One region of the Streptococcus sp. ST14 genome, then DNA from elsewhere that is predicted to be linked to it. Evidence: riboswitches for the same ligand, from Rfam matches in the RefSeq annotation. Region 1 holds a riboswitch; the other holds the start of a gene.
The links. Region 1 has a riboswitch for thiamine pyrophosphate ahead of thiD (bifunctional hydroxymethylpyrimidine kinase/phosphomethylpyrimidine kinase). Riboswitches for the same ligand answer to the same signal wherever they lie in the genome.

Region 1 (7,958 bases):
AGTTTTGGTTGTTCTTCACGTTTGCACGCCACCATGGAGTTGATTCAACTGGGTTCACTTTGTCAAGGATAGCTTTCGCTGCTTGACCTGCATCACCAAGGATAGAAGCGTCAAGGGCATGACGTTTACCAAGTTTGTAAGGGTCGATATCGACTTGGATGAATTTTTCAGTGTTCTTGAAGGCTTCGTAAACTTCAGCAAATGGGAAGTTTGAACCAAGGAAAAGAACTGTGTCTGCTTCAAAGACCACTTCGTTGGCTGGTTTCCAACCAACACGGTAAGCAGAACCTGTCAAACCTTCGTAGTTCCATTCAAAGGCTTCAAAGTTTTTACCAGTTGTGATGATTGGTGCTTTGATTTTACGTGACAATTCAGTAATCACTTCACCAGCTTTAACACCACCGTAACCAGCGTAGATAACTGGGCGTTCAGCATTGTTCAAGATTTCAACTGCTTTGTCAATTTCAACTTCGTTCAAGGCAGGAGCGATGAATGAACGTTCGTATGAACCTGAACCATAGTATGAGTTTTCGTCGATTTCTTGGAAACCAAAGTTTACTGGGATTTCAACAACAGCTGGACCTTTTTTAGAAACTGCAGCACGGCAAGCTTCGTCGATTACTTTTGGCAATTGCTCAGCGTAAGCTACACGTTTGTTGTAAACAGCGATACCGTTGTACATTGGGTTTTGGTTCAATTCTTGGAAGGCATCCATGTTGAGTTCGTTAACTGGACGTGATCCAAGGATAGCAAGGAATGGAGTGTTATCCATAGCTGCATCGTAAACACCGTTAATCAAGTGAGTCGCACCTGGACCACCTGAACCAACTGCAACTCCGATTGAGCCGCCGAATTTAGCTTGCATGACCGCTGCAAGAGCACCTGTTTCTTCGTGGCGAACTTGCAAGAAGCGGATATCTTTGTCTTCAGCCAAAGCATCCATCAATGAGCTGAGTGTTCCTGATGGGATACCGTAGATTGTGTCTACGCCCCATGTTTTCAATACGTTGAGCATTGCTGCAGATGCAGTAATTTTCCCTTGAGTCATAATGATAACTCTCCTTCAAATATTTTTAAAACTTGATAAATCCGTTTTCATATACTAATTGGAAACATTTCAGCAAATTTTTACTCTACTACTTTACCACATTTGTTTTGGGTATCCTAAGAATGTGCTCAGAAGTTTTTATTCTCTATTACAGTACAGTTTGAAAACGTTTTTAATATCTGTTTTATAATAAAAAGCGAGCAAGCTCGCTTTTAGTCTATCTTGGTAACGTTTAGCATGAGTGAACTAATCAAAACAGATACAGAACTAAAAGCCATGGCTAGACCAGCCAGTTCTGGGTTGAGCACCAAACCAATACCTGAAAAGACTCCTGCTGCAATCGGAATACCAATGAGGTTATAGATAGAAGCCCAGAAAAGATTGAGTAGAATACGATTAAAGGTCTTCTTACTCATATCAAAAGCACGTGCCAATCCTAGTAAATTGTTGGTTGTAAGGACAAGATCTGCTGATTCAATGGCAATATCTGTCCCAGAGCCCATGGCAATTCCGACATCTGCTACACTGAGGGCCGGCGCATCATTGATACCATCTCCAACAAAGGCCAATTTCCCATTCTTTTGAAGCTTGTGAATTTCATGTGCCTTTTCCTCTGGCAAGACATTTGCGATTACTTCTTCGATACCAATTTGTTCTGCAATCGCATGGGCTACTCCAGCATTATCTCCAGTAAGCATGACCGTTCTAAGACCACGTTTTTTCAATTTAGCAATAGCTTCTTTGGCATTTTCCTTAGGGACATCCTGCAAGGCAATTAAGCCTTTTAACTGACCATCCACGGATAGGAAGACAACTGTTTTTGCTTCTTTCTCAAGCAAATCAAATCGTTCTTGATAATCATGTGGAATAGCAAGGTCAGCTAAGAGCTTAGCATTCCCCAGCAAGACTTGCTTACCATTAATAATCCCAGTCACACCTTTTCCATGCAAGGCTTGGAAGTTTTCCACTGGGTAAAGGCTAATTCCTAGTTCAGATGCACGATTAACAATAGCTTGAGCTAGCGGGTGTTGAGATACATCTTCCAGTGAAGCAGCCAAACTTAGCACTTCTCCTTCATCTCCGATAACATCTGTCACTACTGGCTTCCCTTCGGTCAAGGTTCCTGTCTTATCAAAAACAACCGTTTGAACTTTTTGGATTTCCTGTAGAACTGTACCATTTTTGAGAAGAATCCCCATCTTGGCACTTCGTCCTGTTCCAACCATGAGGGCTGTTGGTGTCGCAAGACCTAGGGCACAAGGACAGGCAATAATCAAGACTGCAACACCATAGAGAAGCGACGTTACAAAACTTTCACCAAGAAAAACAAACCAGATCCAAAAAGTAAGGAGTCCTAAAATGACAACTGCTGGTACGAAAATTCCAGAAATCTTGTCTGTCAAATCTTGAATAGGAGCACGACTGGTTTGAGCTTTCTTCACAAAGTCTACAATCTGAGCCAACATGGTTTCAGAACCTACTTTTTCAGCTCTAAAAATGATCGTACCACTATTATTGATGGTTGAACCAATGACAGCATCTCCAACTGATTTATCGACTGGAATACTTTCCCCAGTTACCATTGATTCATCAATACTAGTTTCTCCTTCTATTACAGTCCCATCAACGGCAATTTTTTCACCTGGTCGAACGCGAATGAGATCCCCAACTTTGACTTGTTCTAGAGGTATTTGAACATAAACATCATCACGCAAAACCTCTGCTGTTTTTGCTTGTAGGTCTAATAATTTTTCGACTGCCTGCGAAGTATTTTTTCGCATTTTTTCCTCAAAAACTGCTCCCAAAAGAATGAAGAAGAGGATAAATGCAGCACTTTCAAAGTAAACGGGCAGACCAGTGAAGAGGGCAACTAAGCTATAGAAATAGGCCACTAGGGTTCCCAGAGCAACCAAGGTATCCATGTTGGAATTGTGCTTTTTAAAACTAGCCCAGGCGCTTCTGATATATGGAACTCCAGCTACCAGCATAATGGGGGTTGTGGCTAAAAAGGTGCCCCAACGCATGACTTGGTGACTAATTCCTCCTGTAGACATCCCAATCATAAGAATCACAAGAGGCACAGTAAAGATACTAGTAATCCAAAAACGTTGTAAAAGACTGAGAGACTTTTTGGTTTTTTCAACAACGGTGTAGGTTCCCTTTTGCATCTTCATGCCACAAGAAAACTCGTGCTCACCCAAGTCTTGAGGCGTAAAGCGAATAATTTTTTCCTCATCTTGAGCGATTGGTTCTAGAATCCCTTCTTCTTCGAAGAGAACTTCTTTATAACAGTTTGAAGGTGTCACACGGTGAAAAGTAATCTCAGCAGGAATCCCTTTTTGCAGTTGAATGTGGGCTGGATGGTAGCCTTTGTCTGCCGTGATACGGATTTTTTGAACACCATTTTCAAGACTTGCTTTTACAATTTCAGTCATATCATTCTCCTATTCTACAATCATCTTACCGTGCATCATATTCATGCCACATGCAAAGCCAAATTCTCCAGCCTGTTCAGGCGTGATTTCCACTACATACTCTTCCCCCATAGGCAAGTCCGCATGCACACCAAAATCTGGAAAGACGATCTGATCCAAACAAGGTGAAGGATCCTTACGGTCAAAGACAATGCGGGCTGGCACTGATTTCTTAAGAATAATCAACTCAGGCGTATATCCCCCTTTGACTTCCACTCGAATCTCTTGGTAGCCATTTTTTTGCTGGGCCTTTTGTCCAGATTTTTCAGGCTTTTTGAAAAACCAAAACAAGATAAACGCGATAAGGGCAATACAAATAATGGTTACAATACTATTTAACATGACGTCTCCTTTACATACAATTACATTTTACTTCTGTTACAGCGCTTGATTTCTTCTCAGAAATCACAGCTTCCAAATCTTCCAAGTCAGCCTGAGTAAAATCACATTCCACAATCAAGTCAGCCAACAAGTTCTTAATCCTACGAGAACAAACCTTGTCCTTGATATCTTGGACAAGTAAATCCCGACTTTGGTCCAAAGTTAAAAGGGCTGAATAGACAAAGAACTTGCCTTCTTTTTTCCTTGTCAGACACTCTTTCTCAACCAAACGAGCCAAAAGAGTTTGAATCGTTGACTTGGACCAGTCGAACCGCTCCGCCAGAACCCTGATCAAATCGCTACTGGTCTGCTCGCCCTGCATCCAGATAATCTTCATGACCTGCCATTCTGCATCCGAAATCTGCATTGTTATTCCTCCTAAATCTACATTTGTCGATTACAGTTATTAGTATACTCCGAAAATCTACATTTGTCAACTATAATTTTTATTATTTTTTCGAAAAATAGAATTCCAATCATGTAACGAGAGATTTGCAGTCAAATTTTACTATATAAACTATAAAAATATGCTATACTGAAGAAAAAAGAAAACAACCACTAGGGGTGCGTAAAGCTGAGATTAACGACTGTTAGATCCCTTTGACTCAATCTAGGTAATGCTAGCTGATGGAAGTGGAAAATAGTGAGGACTACCCAGTCTTCTATTACTTTCCTAAAACAGACCAGCTTGTTCTTGAGAATACAAACTTCAGTTGGTTGGGAGGTTTTAGATGACTTATTTACCCGTTGCTCTAACCATTGCTGGGACAGACCCTAGTGGCGGTGCTGGCATTATGGCTGACTTAAAGTCATTCCAAGCTAGAGATGTCTATGGAATGGCCGTTGTGACCAGCCTTGTCGCTCAAAATACCAGAGGTGTTCAATTAATCGAGCACGTCTCCAACCAAATGCTGGAAGCTCAATTGGAAAGTGTCTTTTCGGATATCAAGCCCCAGGCTGTAAAAACTGGTATGTTGGCAACTACTGAAATCATGGAGATTATCCAACCCTATCTTAAAAAACTGGACTGCCCCTACGTGCTGGACCCTGTTATGGTCGCAACAAGCGGTGATACCCTGATAGATACTAGTGCGAGAAGCTACCTAAAAACAAACCTGCTTCCCCTTGCGACTATTATTACACCCAATCTTCCTGAGGCAGAAGAAATTGTTGGTTTCTCAATTCATAATCCAGAAGAAATGCAACGTGCCGGTCGCCTGATTATAAGAGAATTTGGTCCTCAGTCCGTTGTTATCAAAGGTGGCCATCTTGAAGGTGGTGCCAAGGATTTCCTCTTTACCAAGGAGGAGCAATTTGTCTGGGAAAGTCCTCGAATTCAAACCTGTCACACCCATGGTACTGGATGTACTTTTGCTGCAGTGATTACGGCTGAACTTGCCAAGGGCAGAAGTCTTTATCAGGCAGTGGATAAGGCCAAGGCCTTTATCACAAAAGCCATCCAAGACGCCCCTCAACTCGGTCATGGTTCTGGTCCAGTCAACCATACAAGCTTTAAAGATTAAGAAAAAACTCTCTAGTTCCCACTATAAGGGAATTAGAGAGTTTTTGATTAGGAAATCATGTCATCTAGCTTTGTTAAAAAAGCTTGCGTTTTTGCCTCTATATCTTCTGCCTGCATCAAATCACGGACAACGGCTACCCCTGCTATACCAGTTTCAGCAAGTTGGTCAATATTCTCTGACGTCAATCCTCCGATAGCAACTACTGGAATGGCGACCGTTTGGCAAATGGTTTTCAAGGTTGAAATCAGGGTGATAGGTGCATTTTCTTTGGTAGTTGTCGGGAAAATAGCTCCTGTCCCCAAGTAATCTGCACCCGATGTTTCTGCTTCAAGAGCTCTTTTTACTGTTTTAGCTGTGACACCGAGGATTTTGTCAGGACCCAAGACTTGGCGGGCAACGGAAACTGGTAGCTCATCGTCGCCAATATGCAGACCTGCAGCATCTACTGCAAGACAAACATCCAAACGATCATCGATAATCAAGGGTACCTGATAGGCATCTGTTATTTCCTTGACTTGTTTTGCCAGTTGATAGTATTGATTGGTAGTGAGGTTTTTTTCTCGTAGTTGGATGATGGTAACACCTGAACGGCAGGCCGTCTCAACTTTTTCAAGAAAGCTTTCCAAGGAATCTTGGTAGCGATTAGTTACCAGATATAGTCTGAGTGCTTCTCTATTCATAAAGGTCTCCTTTAATAGCATCTAGCCAGTTTTCATCTCTTTTTAGGAGAGAGAGCTGATTGAGAACTTGGTAACGAAAACCTTCCAATCCCATTCCTTGAACAAGAATTCTCTCAGCAGCGATATTGAGATAAGAAACTGCTAGGCAGGAAGCTTCAAAGGCAGTCTTTCCTTGGCTAAGAAAAACAGCTGTCAAGGCTCCAACCAGGTCTCCTGTCCCTGTTATCCAGTCCAATTCTGCACAGCCATTTCCCAATATTGCAACCTGGTTTTCCGAAACGATGAGGTCCTTGGGACCCGTGACTAAGAAAGACATACCAGGATAAAGCTGACACCAGTCTTTCAAGACTTGAAGCAAATCCTCAGTTTCTTGATCTTTATGGCTAGCATCAACTCCAACTCCATGGTGTTTTAAACCAACAAGACTTCGGATTTCTGACATATTTCCTTTAAGGACCGTGGGCTTGTATTCTAAAAGATCTGTGACTAGATCCTTACGAATGGGTGAAGCCGCTATGCCAACCGCATCTACTACCATTGGGAGACAAGCTTGGTTTGCATAAGTAGCTGCCGTACGAATTGCTTTTTCCTTCTCAGCAGACAAATGCCCCAGATTGATAAAAAGAGCTTGACTTTGTTTGGTAAAATCAAGGACCTCACGGGGATCATCTGCCATGACAGGTTTAGATCCCAGAGCCAAAATGCCATTGGCCAGCATCTCACAGGAAATCTCATTGGTGATGCATTGAATCAAGGAGCTAGAGCTCAGAGGAAAGGGATTTGTAAATTCCTGCATCAGTCTATCCTTTCACCAAAGAAATATCCTTGTACTTTTTTAAAGAATTCCTGCTTGATTAAAAATCGAAAGGCGAGAAAAGCTATGGCTGTACCGATCAAGGTCGCTCCGAAAAATCTCGGAGTATAGATAAACCAGCTGAGCTTGGCAGCAGATCCCGTAAAGAGAACCATGACAGGATAGGAAACAATAGAACCGATTATCCCCGTTCCCAAGATTTCTCCTAGAGCAGAATAGCGAAATTTCCGACCATACTTATAAAAGAGACCTGCAAGGAGGGCTCCAAAAGTAGCTCCTGTGAGTGCCAAGGGCGGAATGCCTTGAGTAGACATACGGATAAAGGCTGTGACTGTAGCCATGACCAAGGCATAAACAGGTCCCATCAAAATCCCTGCAAGAATGTTGACTACACTGGACATCGGTGCCATTCCTTCAATTCGAAAGATAGGTGTAAGAACTACGTCAAGGGCAATCATCATGGATAAAATAGTTAATTTGTGAACTTGAAGTTGGTGGTTTCTCATTTTCTATTTCTTCTCTTTTTCTAAGGACTGCAAATCACTCGTCCAGGTTTGGTGTTGGTAAGCCATCTCCCAAAACTTGGCTTCCATATGGACACTTCGATGGAAGGCCTCTAGCATTTTTTGTTTGTCCGTCTCATTGCTTTCTCGATAGAGTTGATTGACCAGCGCTTCTTCCTCTTTAATCTGCTGTTCTAACTCATCGGTGATATAGGTTTCAATCCACTGTTGATAAAGAGGATTCGGGGATGGTTTGCGATTAAGTGCCTTGCCCAAATCATGGTATAACCAAGGACATGGGAGCAAACTAGCAAAAGCAATGCCCAAGTTTGGTTCTGCAAATTGACGATAAATATGCGAAATGTAATGATAGCAGGTTGGAGCTATTGGATGTTGCTCCATTTCCTGGTCGCTGATTCCTAATTCCTTGAAAAATTGTTGGCGGATAAACAACTCACCATCCACTAGACTCTGAGCATTTTGTTTCAAGAGTCTTTTCATCTCTTGGTTTGAAGTCTTATCAGCCAAGAGGTGA
Region 2 (7,958 bases), on a different contig from region 1:
CAGGCCCCTGCTTTTGACAGTCGCTTGGCCAAGTACCTTCTCTCTACTGTCGAGAATAATGAAATTTCAACCATTGCGAGTCTTTATGGTCAGACTTACATAGTCGACGATGAGACCTTTTACGGCAAGGGGGTCAAGAAGGCAATTCCTGAACGGGAAAAATTCTTGGAACACCTAGCTCGCAAGGTTGCTGTATTGGTTGAGACGGAGCCGGTTTTACTTGAAAAACTCAGTGAACATGGACAGTTAGACCTTCTCTATGACATGGAGCAACCTCTGGCTTTTGTCCTTGCTAAGATGGAAATTGCTGGGATCAAGGTCAAAAAAGAAACCCTACTTGAAATGCAGGCTGAAAATGAGGTCGTCATTGAGCAACTCACTCAAGAGATTTACGAACTGGCTGGTGAGGAGTTTAATATCAACTCGCCTAAGCAGTTGGGCGTCCTTCTCTTTGAAAAGCTCGGTCTTCCTCTAGAATACACCAAGAAAACCAAGACAGGTTACTCAACAGCAGTGGATGTGTTAGAGCGCCTAGCTCCTATTGCGCCAATTGTTAAGAAAATTCTAGACTATCGTCAGATTGCTAAAATTCAATCGACTTACGTGGTTGGCTTGCAGGATTGGATTTTAGATGATGGCAAGATTCACACGCGCTATGTGCAGGATTTGACTCAGACTGGGCGTCTGTCTAGTGTAGATCCAAACTTGCAAAATATTCCTGTGCGTTTGGAACAAGGCCGTCTCATTCGTAAGGCTTTTGTGCCAGAGTGGGAGGATAGTGTACTACTCAGTTCGGACTATTCACAGATTGAGTTGCGCGTTTTGGCTCATATTTCTAAAGATGAGCACTTAATTAAGGCTTTCCAAGAAGGAGCTGACATCCATACTTCAACGGCCATGCGGGTCTTTGGAATTGAACGCCCTGAGGATGTGACTCCAAACGACCGTCGTAATGCCAAGGCGGTTAACTTTGGAGTGGTTTACGGAATTTCAGACTTTGGCTTGTCTAATAATCTGGGCATCAGCCGTAAAGAGGCTAAAGCCTACATCGATACCTATTTTGAACGCTTCCCAGGTATTAAAAACTACATGGATGAAGTGGTGCGTGAGGCGCGTGATAAGGGTTATGTAGAGACTCTCTTCAAGCGTCGTCGCGAGTTGCCAGATATCAATTCGCGCAACTTTAACATTCGTGGTTTTGCAGAGCGGACAGCTATCAACTCCCCTATCCAGGGATCTGCAGCAGATATTCTCAAGATTGCTATGATTCAACTAGACAAAGCTCTAGTTGAAGGTGGCTATCAGACCAAGATGCTCTTGCAAGTGCATGATGAAATCGTCCTTGAGGTTCCAAAATCAGAACTAGCAGCCGTTAAAGCTCTAGTGAAACAAACCATGGAAGAAGCCATCCAGCTCAGTGTTCCCCTCATTGCAGATGAAAATGAAGGAGCAACCTGGTACGAGGCTAAATAAGAAAGCTATGATAGAGTTTGAAGCATTTGACTTCAAACTCTTTTTCATGATTTTCTGTAAGCAGTTTCCTTGACTTTTCCTAGTATTTGCGTTACTATATTTCCATATAAGATATGGGAGTCTGTGTACAGTCTGAGAGGAAGTGTTAAACTTCGACCGCACCTGATCTGGGTAATGCTAGCGTAGGGAACGATACTTAGCCGAATTCTGCACCTTTTCCATATATGGCAAAGGTTTTTCTTTTTGTCAAAGGGAAACCTGAGAAAAGGAGGTTTTTATGAAAGCAAGCATTGCCTTGCAAGTCTTGCCCCTATCACAGGGGATTGATCGAATTGCTATTATCGATCAGGTGATTGCTTATCTGCAAGCTCAGTCCGCGACCATGGTAGTGACACCATTTGAAACGGTTTTGGAAGGAGAGTTTGATGAGCTCATGCGCATTCTCAAAGAAGCGCTTGAAGTGGCTGGGCAGGAGGCAGATAATGTCTTTGCAAATGTCAAAATAAATGTAGGAGAAATTTTAAGCATCGATGAGAAACTTGAAAAGTATACTGAGACGACACATTAGTCTATTGGGTTTTCTAGGAGTCTTGTCAATCTGGCAGTTAGCGGGAATATTCAAACTTTTACCCAAGTTTATCCTACCAACTCCTTTTGAAATTCTCCAGGCCTTTGTTCGTGACAGAGAATTTCTCTGGCACCATAGCTGGGCGACCTTGAGAGTGGCTTTACTCGGACTAGTCTTAGGAGTCTTGATTGCCTGTATCATGGCTGTGCTTATGGACAGTCTGACTTGGCTCAATGATCTTATCTACCCTATGATGGTGGTTGTTCAGACCATTCCGACCATTGCTATAGCTCCTATCTTGGTCTTGTGGCTAGGCTATGGAATTTTGCCCAAGATTGTCTTGATAATCCTGACAACAACCTTCCCTATCATCGTCAGCATTTTGGATGGTTTTAGGCATTGTGACAAGGATATGCTGACCTTGTTTAGTCTGATGCGAGCGAATCCTTGGCAAATCCTGTGGCATTTTAAAATCCCGGTCAGTCTACCTTACTTTTATGCAGGTCTGAGGGTCAGTGTCTCCTACGCCTTTATCACAACCGTGGTGTCTGAGTGGTTGGGAGGCTTTGAAGGACTAGGTGTCTACATGATTCAGTCTAAAAAACTGTTTCAGTATGATACCATGTTTGCCATTATTATTCTGGTGTCGATTATCAGCCTTTTGGGTATGAAATTGGTCGATATTAGTGAAAAATATGTGATTAAATGGAAACGTCCCTAAGATAAGGATGTTTTAGAAAAAGAAAAGAGGAAATGAAAATGAAGAAAACATGGAAAGTGTTTTTAACGCTTGTGACAGCTCTTGTAGCTGTCGTGCTGGTGGCTTGTGGTCAAGGGACTGCTTCTAAGGACAATAAAGAAGCAGAACTCAAGAAGATTGACTTTATCCTAGACTGGACGCCAAATACTAACCACACAGGGCTGTATGTTGCCAAGGAAAAAGGTTATTTCAAAGAAGCTGGAGTGGATGTTGATTTGAAATTGCCACCTGAAGAAAGCTCATCTGACTTGGTGATCAATGGCAAGGCACCATTTGCTATCTATTTCCAAGACTACATGGCTAAGAAATTGGAAAAAGGCGCAGGAATCACTGCCGTTGCAGCTATTGTAGAACACAATACATCAGGAATCATCTCTCGTAAATCTGACAATGTAGCTAGTCCAAAGGACTTGGTTGGTAAGAAATACGGAACTTGGAATGATCCAACTGAACTTGCTATGTTGAAAACCTTGGTAGAATCACAAGGCGGAGACTTTGAGAAGGTCGAAAAAGTACCAAACAACGATTCAAACTCAATCACACCGATTGCCAATGGCGTTTTTGACACTGCTTGGATTTACTACGGTTGGGATGGAATCCTTGCTAAATCTCAAGGCGTAGACGCTAACTTCATGTATTTGAAAGACTATGTCAAGGAGTTTGACTACTACTCACCAGTTATCATCGCAAATAATGACTATTTGAAAGACAATAAAGAAGAAGCCCGTAAAGTCATCCAAGCTATCAAAAAAGGCTACCAATATGTTATGGAGCATCCAGAGGAAGCAGCAGATATCCTCATTAAGAACGCACCTGAACTTCAGGAAAAACGTGACTTTGTTATCGAATCTCAAAAATACTTGTCAAAAGAATACGCAAGCGACAAGGAAAAATGGGGACAATTTGACGCTGACCGCTGGAATGTCTTCTACAAATGGGACAAAGAAAATGGTATCCTTAAAGAAGACTTGACAGACAAAGGCTTCACTAACGAATTTGTAAAATAATGACAGAAATTAGACTAGAACACGTAAGCTATGCCTATGGCGATGAAAAGATTTTAGAGGACATCAACCTGCAGGTGACTTCGGGTGAAGTGGTTTCTATCCTAGGTCCAAGTGGTGTTGGAAAGACCACTCTCTTTAACCTAATCGCTGGGATTTTAGAAGTCCAGTCTGGGCGAATTGTCCTTGATGGCGAGGAAAATCCTAAGGGGCGCGTGAGTTATATGTTGCAAAAGGATTTACTCTTGGAGCATAAGACAGTCCTTGGCAATATTATCCTGCCCCTCTTGATTCAAAAGGTTGATAAGGCAGAAGCCATTGCTAGCGCGGATGAAATCCTTGCGACCTTCCAGTTGACAGCCGTAAGGGACAAGTATCCTCATGAACTCAGTGGTGGGATGCGGCAACGTGTGGCCTTGCTCCGTACCTACCTTTTCGGACACAAGCTCTTTCTCTTGGATGAGGCTTTCAGCGCCTTGGATGAAATGACCAAGATGGAGCTCCATGCTTGGTATCTGGAGATTCACAAACAGTTGCAACTGACAACCTTGATTATTACCCACAGTATCGAGGAGGCCCTCAATCTCAGTGACCGCATCTATATCCTAAAAAATCGGCCTGGGCAGATTGTTTCAGAAGTTAAACTAGATTGGTCTGAAAAAGAGGACAAGGAAGTCCAAAAGATTGCCTACAAACGTCAAATCTTAGCAGAATTGGGATTAAATACCTAGCCTTTTAGGAAATTAGTATATATTAAATACGAGCGAAATCCTTGCCTGTATTTTTTGTTTCAAAGCTGATGAACATACATGATTAGGCTTAATATTTAAATGAATAATAAGTTAATATAAAAACCGAATCATTTTAATTGACATTCTGTCAAGGTTCTGTATAATATAATTGAACCATTTTAAACAAATAAGGAAGACAATGTGGTGACGAAGAGAAATAAAAAACTCTTTCATGGCTTGATGGCTTTGCTGCTGGTTGTGTCGGTCTTTTTGCCTGCACTTAAAGTTAGCAATGTTGTTAAAGCGGAGGAACTACCAGCGAGCAGTTACACAATGAAAACTGTTTCAAAAATCAACAATAACAAACTTGTTGATGGCGCTAAGTACGGGGAAGGTAAATTCTATCTTCAACCAACTTATAGTTTCCCAAATGATGTAACCCTCAAAGATGGGGATTACATGGTGTATCATGTTCCAAACGAATTTAAAATTGAAAAAGATTCTACTACGGAATTGAAAGCACCAGATGGGCAAACAACTATTGCTGAATTGACAACTAGTAAAGCAGATAACACAGCTACTGTCAAAGTGACAAATGCTGCTTACTTTGCTAATTTGTCAGAGAACAAGGAGATTACTGCCCTGTTTACAGTCGTTTGGGCAGATAGTGTTAAACTAAACACTCCTTATCAAATTAATATCCCAGGTGACCAAGTTTACACTTTGACTCGTATCGTCCCAGATGATGACCCAACTGGATTTACTAAATGGGGAGTTCAAGACTCAGACGATCCTAACTATGTAAACTGGCGTATCCGTGTTAACCGCTATGCAAAATCTTACACAGGGGTTAAACTCGAAGATACTATTCCAGAAGGACAAGTTCTTGCAAGTGAAATTACTGGTTACTACTTTACTGAGTGGAACAAAGCTGAAGCTCGTCCAAGACTAGAAGCTGCCCATATCAACGTTGTTGATGGAAATCACTTTACAATCACTCCAAACGGTGATGGTACAATGGACGGACAAGGTCTCTATATTCTATATAAAACTCGTCTAACTGCTCCAGTTGACAATGCAACTAAAAAAGCATTTAACGATGTAAAAGCGACAACCGATCAAGAAACATTTGATGTTCATGGATTTGCTGCTTTGACAACTACAGAAGGTATCGGTTCAGGTGCGAAGTCTGATGAGGTTGAATTCCAAGTTAAGAAAAAACTTGAAGGAAAAACTCTTGAGGCAGATGCATTTACTTTCCAATTGATTGCTCCAGATGGTTCTGTAACTGAAGCTAAAAACGATGCTGAAGGAAATGTTAAATTCCCAGCAGTTAAATTCTCTAATGAAGGTACATTCAAATACCAAATTAAAGAAGTAAATGACAACAAACCTGGCTATACATACGATGATTCAGTACTTGAAGCAGAAGTTACTGTAGCAAACGTGTATGGTCAAAAGATTGCAAGTGTTAAATATAAAGATTCTAAGAAAGAATTTACAAACACATACGCTGCTAAAGAAGCAAAACTTCAACTTGAAGCTAAGAAAGTCTTGAACGGTAAAGCTATCGAGGCTGGCCAATTTGAATTTGAGTTGAAAGAAAATGGAACAGTTCTCCACACTGTTTCAAACGATGCAAACGGTAAGATTCAATTCCCAGAACTTACCTTCACAAAAGAAGAAACTCGTACATTCACTATCTCTGAAAAAGCAGGTGATGTAGCCGGAGTTGAATACGATCCAAATGCTTATGAAGTAACAGTAGTCGTTAAAGATAACGGCCAAGGTCAACTTGTTGCAACTGCAACAGGCGCAGACAACCTTACTTTCACGAACGTTTATAAAGCTAAACCAGCAAAAGCTACCATCACAGCTACTAAAGTCTTGAATGGTAAAGCGCTTGAAGCAGACAAATATGAGTTTGAACTTAAAGAAGGCAACAAAGTAGTCGCAACAGCTAAGAATGCTGCAGACGGTACTGTTACTTTCCCAGTAATCAGCTATGATGCTGCAGGCCCTCACACTTACACAATTACTGAAAAAGCTGGTAGTGAAAAAGGTGTGACATACGACACTGCTAAACACGAAGTAACAGTAAACGTTACAGATAATGGACAAGGTGAACTTGTTGCAGATGTAAAAGACAACAACCCAACCTTCACCAATACTTACAAAGCAGCTACAACAACAGCTACTATCACAGCTACTAAAGTCTTGAACGGTAAAGCTCTAGAAGCTGACAAATACGAATTCGAACTTAAAGAAGGTGACAAAGTCGTTGCGACAGCTAAAAACGCAGCAGACGGTACTGTTACTTTCCCAGCAATCAGCTATGATGCTGCAGGCCCTCACACTTACACAATTACTGAAAAAGCAGGTAGCGAAGCAGGTGTGACATACGACACTGCTACACATGAAGTGACAGTTGCAGTTGTTGATAACGGTGCAGGCGAACTTGTTGCGACTGTAACTGACAACAACCCAACCTTCACCAATACTTACAAAGCAGCTACAACAACAGCTACTATCACGGCTACTAAAGTCTTGAATGGTAAAGCTCTAGAAGCTGGTAAATATGAGTTTGAACTTAAAGAAGGTGACAAAGTCGTTGCAACAGCTAAAAATGCTGCAGACGGCACTGTTACTTTCAAAGAAATTGAGTTCAATGAAGCAGGCGACCACACTTACACTATCACTGAAAAAGCAGGTAGCGAAGCAGGTGTGACATACGATACTGCCAAACACGAAGTTAAGGTGAACGTTAAAGATGACGGTGCAGGTCAACTTGTTGCAACTGTTACAGGTAACAACCCAACCTTCACCAACACATATAAAGCAGCTTCAACAACTGTAAATATTACCGCTAAGAAAGTCTTAGAAGGTAAAGCCCTTGAAGCAGGCAAATATGAGTTTGAACTTAAAGAAGGTGACAAAGTAATCGGAACAGCTAAAAATGCTGCAGACGGAACTGTTGCTTTCGAAGGTATCGAATACAAAGAAGCAGGTAGCCACACTTACACTATCTCTGAAAAAGCAGGTAACGAAGCAGGTGTGACATACGATAAATCTACTCACAATGTAACAGTAAAAGTTACAGATAATGGTCAAGGTCAACTTGTTGCGACTGTAACTGACAACAACCCAACCTTCACAAACACTTATGTCGCGTCTTCAACACAAGTAAACTTAACAGCTAAGAAAGTCTTGAATGGTAAAAAAGAACTTGTAGCAGGTCAGTTTAAGTTTGAACTTAAAGAAGGTAACGAAGTAATCGAAACAGCTACAAACGCTGCAGACGGTACTGTTACTTTCAAAGCAATTAAGTACGCAGCAGCAGGTGAGCACACTTACACTATTACTGAAGTAAAAGGTGACGATAAGAATATCAAATATGATGAAAATTCTTACGAAGTGACAGT

Region 2: linked by a shared signal. The riboswitch ahead of ACIY19_RS02210 (thiamine-binding protein) and the one ahead of thiD (bifunctional hydroxymethylpyrimidine kinase/phosphomethylpyrimidine kinase) in region 1 are both predicted to bind thiamine pyrophosphate.

The regions. Positions count from the first base shown of each region.
Region 1 covers NZ_JBJUSF010000024.1:4,035-11,992, reverse strand. Annotated here, with positions in the region: gene spxB (pyruvate oxidase) at 1-1,048, opposite strand, end outside; gene ACIY19_RS08010 (heavy metal translocating P-type ATPase) at 1,261-3,483, opposite strand; gene ACIY19_RS08005 (cupredoxin domain-containing protein) at 3,493-3,864, opposite strand; gene ACIY19_RS08000 (CopY/TcrY family copper transport repressor) at 3,875-4,270, opposite strand; TPP riboswitch at 4,454-4,552, shown strand; gene thiD (bifunctional hydroxymethylpyrimidine kinase/phosphomethylpyrimidine kinase) at 4,635-5,426, shown strand; gene thiE (thiamine phosphate synthase) at 5,474-6,106, opposite strand; gene ACIY19_RS07985 (hydroxyethylthiazole kinase) at 6,099-6,902, opposite strand; gene thiW (energy coupling factor transporter S component ThiW) at 6,902-7,426, opposite strand; gene tenA (thiaminase II) at 7,430-7,958, opposite strand, start outside.
Region 2 covers NZ_JBJUSF010000004.1:41,987-49,944, reverse strand. Annotated here, with positions in the region: gene polA (DNA polymerase I) at 1-1,473, shown strand, start outside; TPP riboswitch at 1,577-1,679, shown strand; gene ACIY19_RS02210 (thiamine-binding protein) at 1,751-2,041, shown strand; gene ACIY19_RS02205 (ABC transporter permease) at 2,004-2,762, shown strand; gene ACIY19_RS02200 (ABC transporter substrate-binding protein) at 2,801-3,808, shown strand; gene ACIY19_RS02195 (ABC transporter ATP-binding protein) at 3,808-4,536, shown strand; gene ACIY19_RS02190 (Spy0128 family protein) at 4,777-7,958, shown strand, end outside.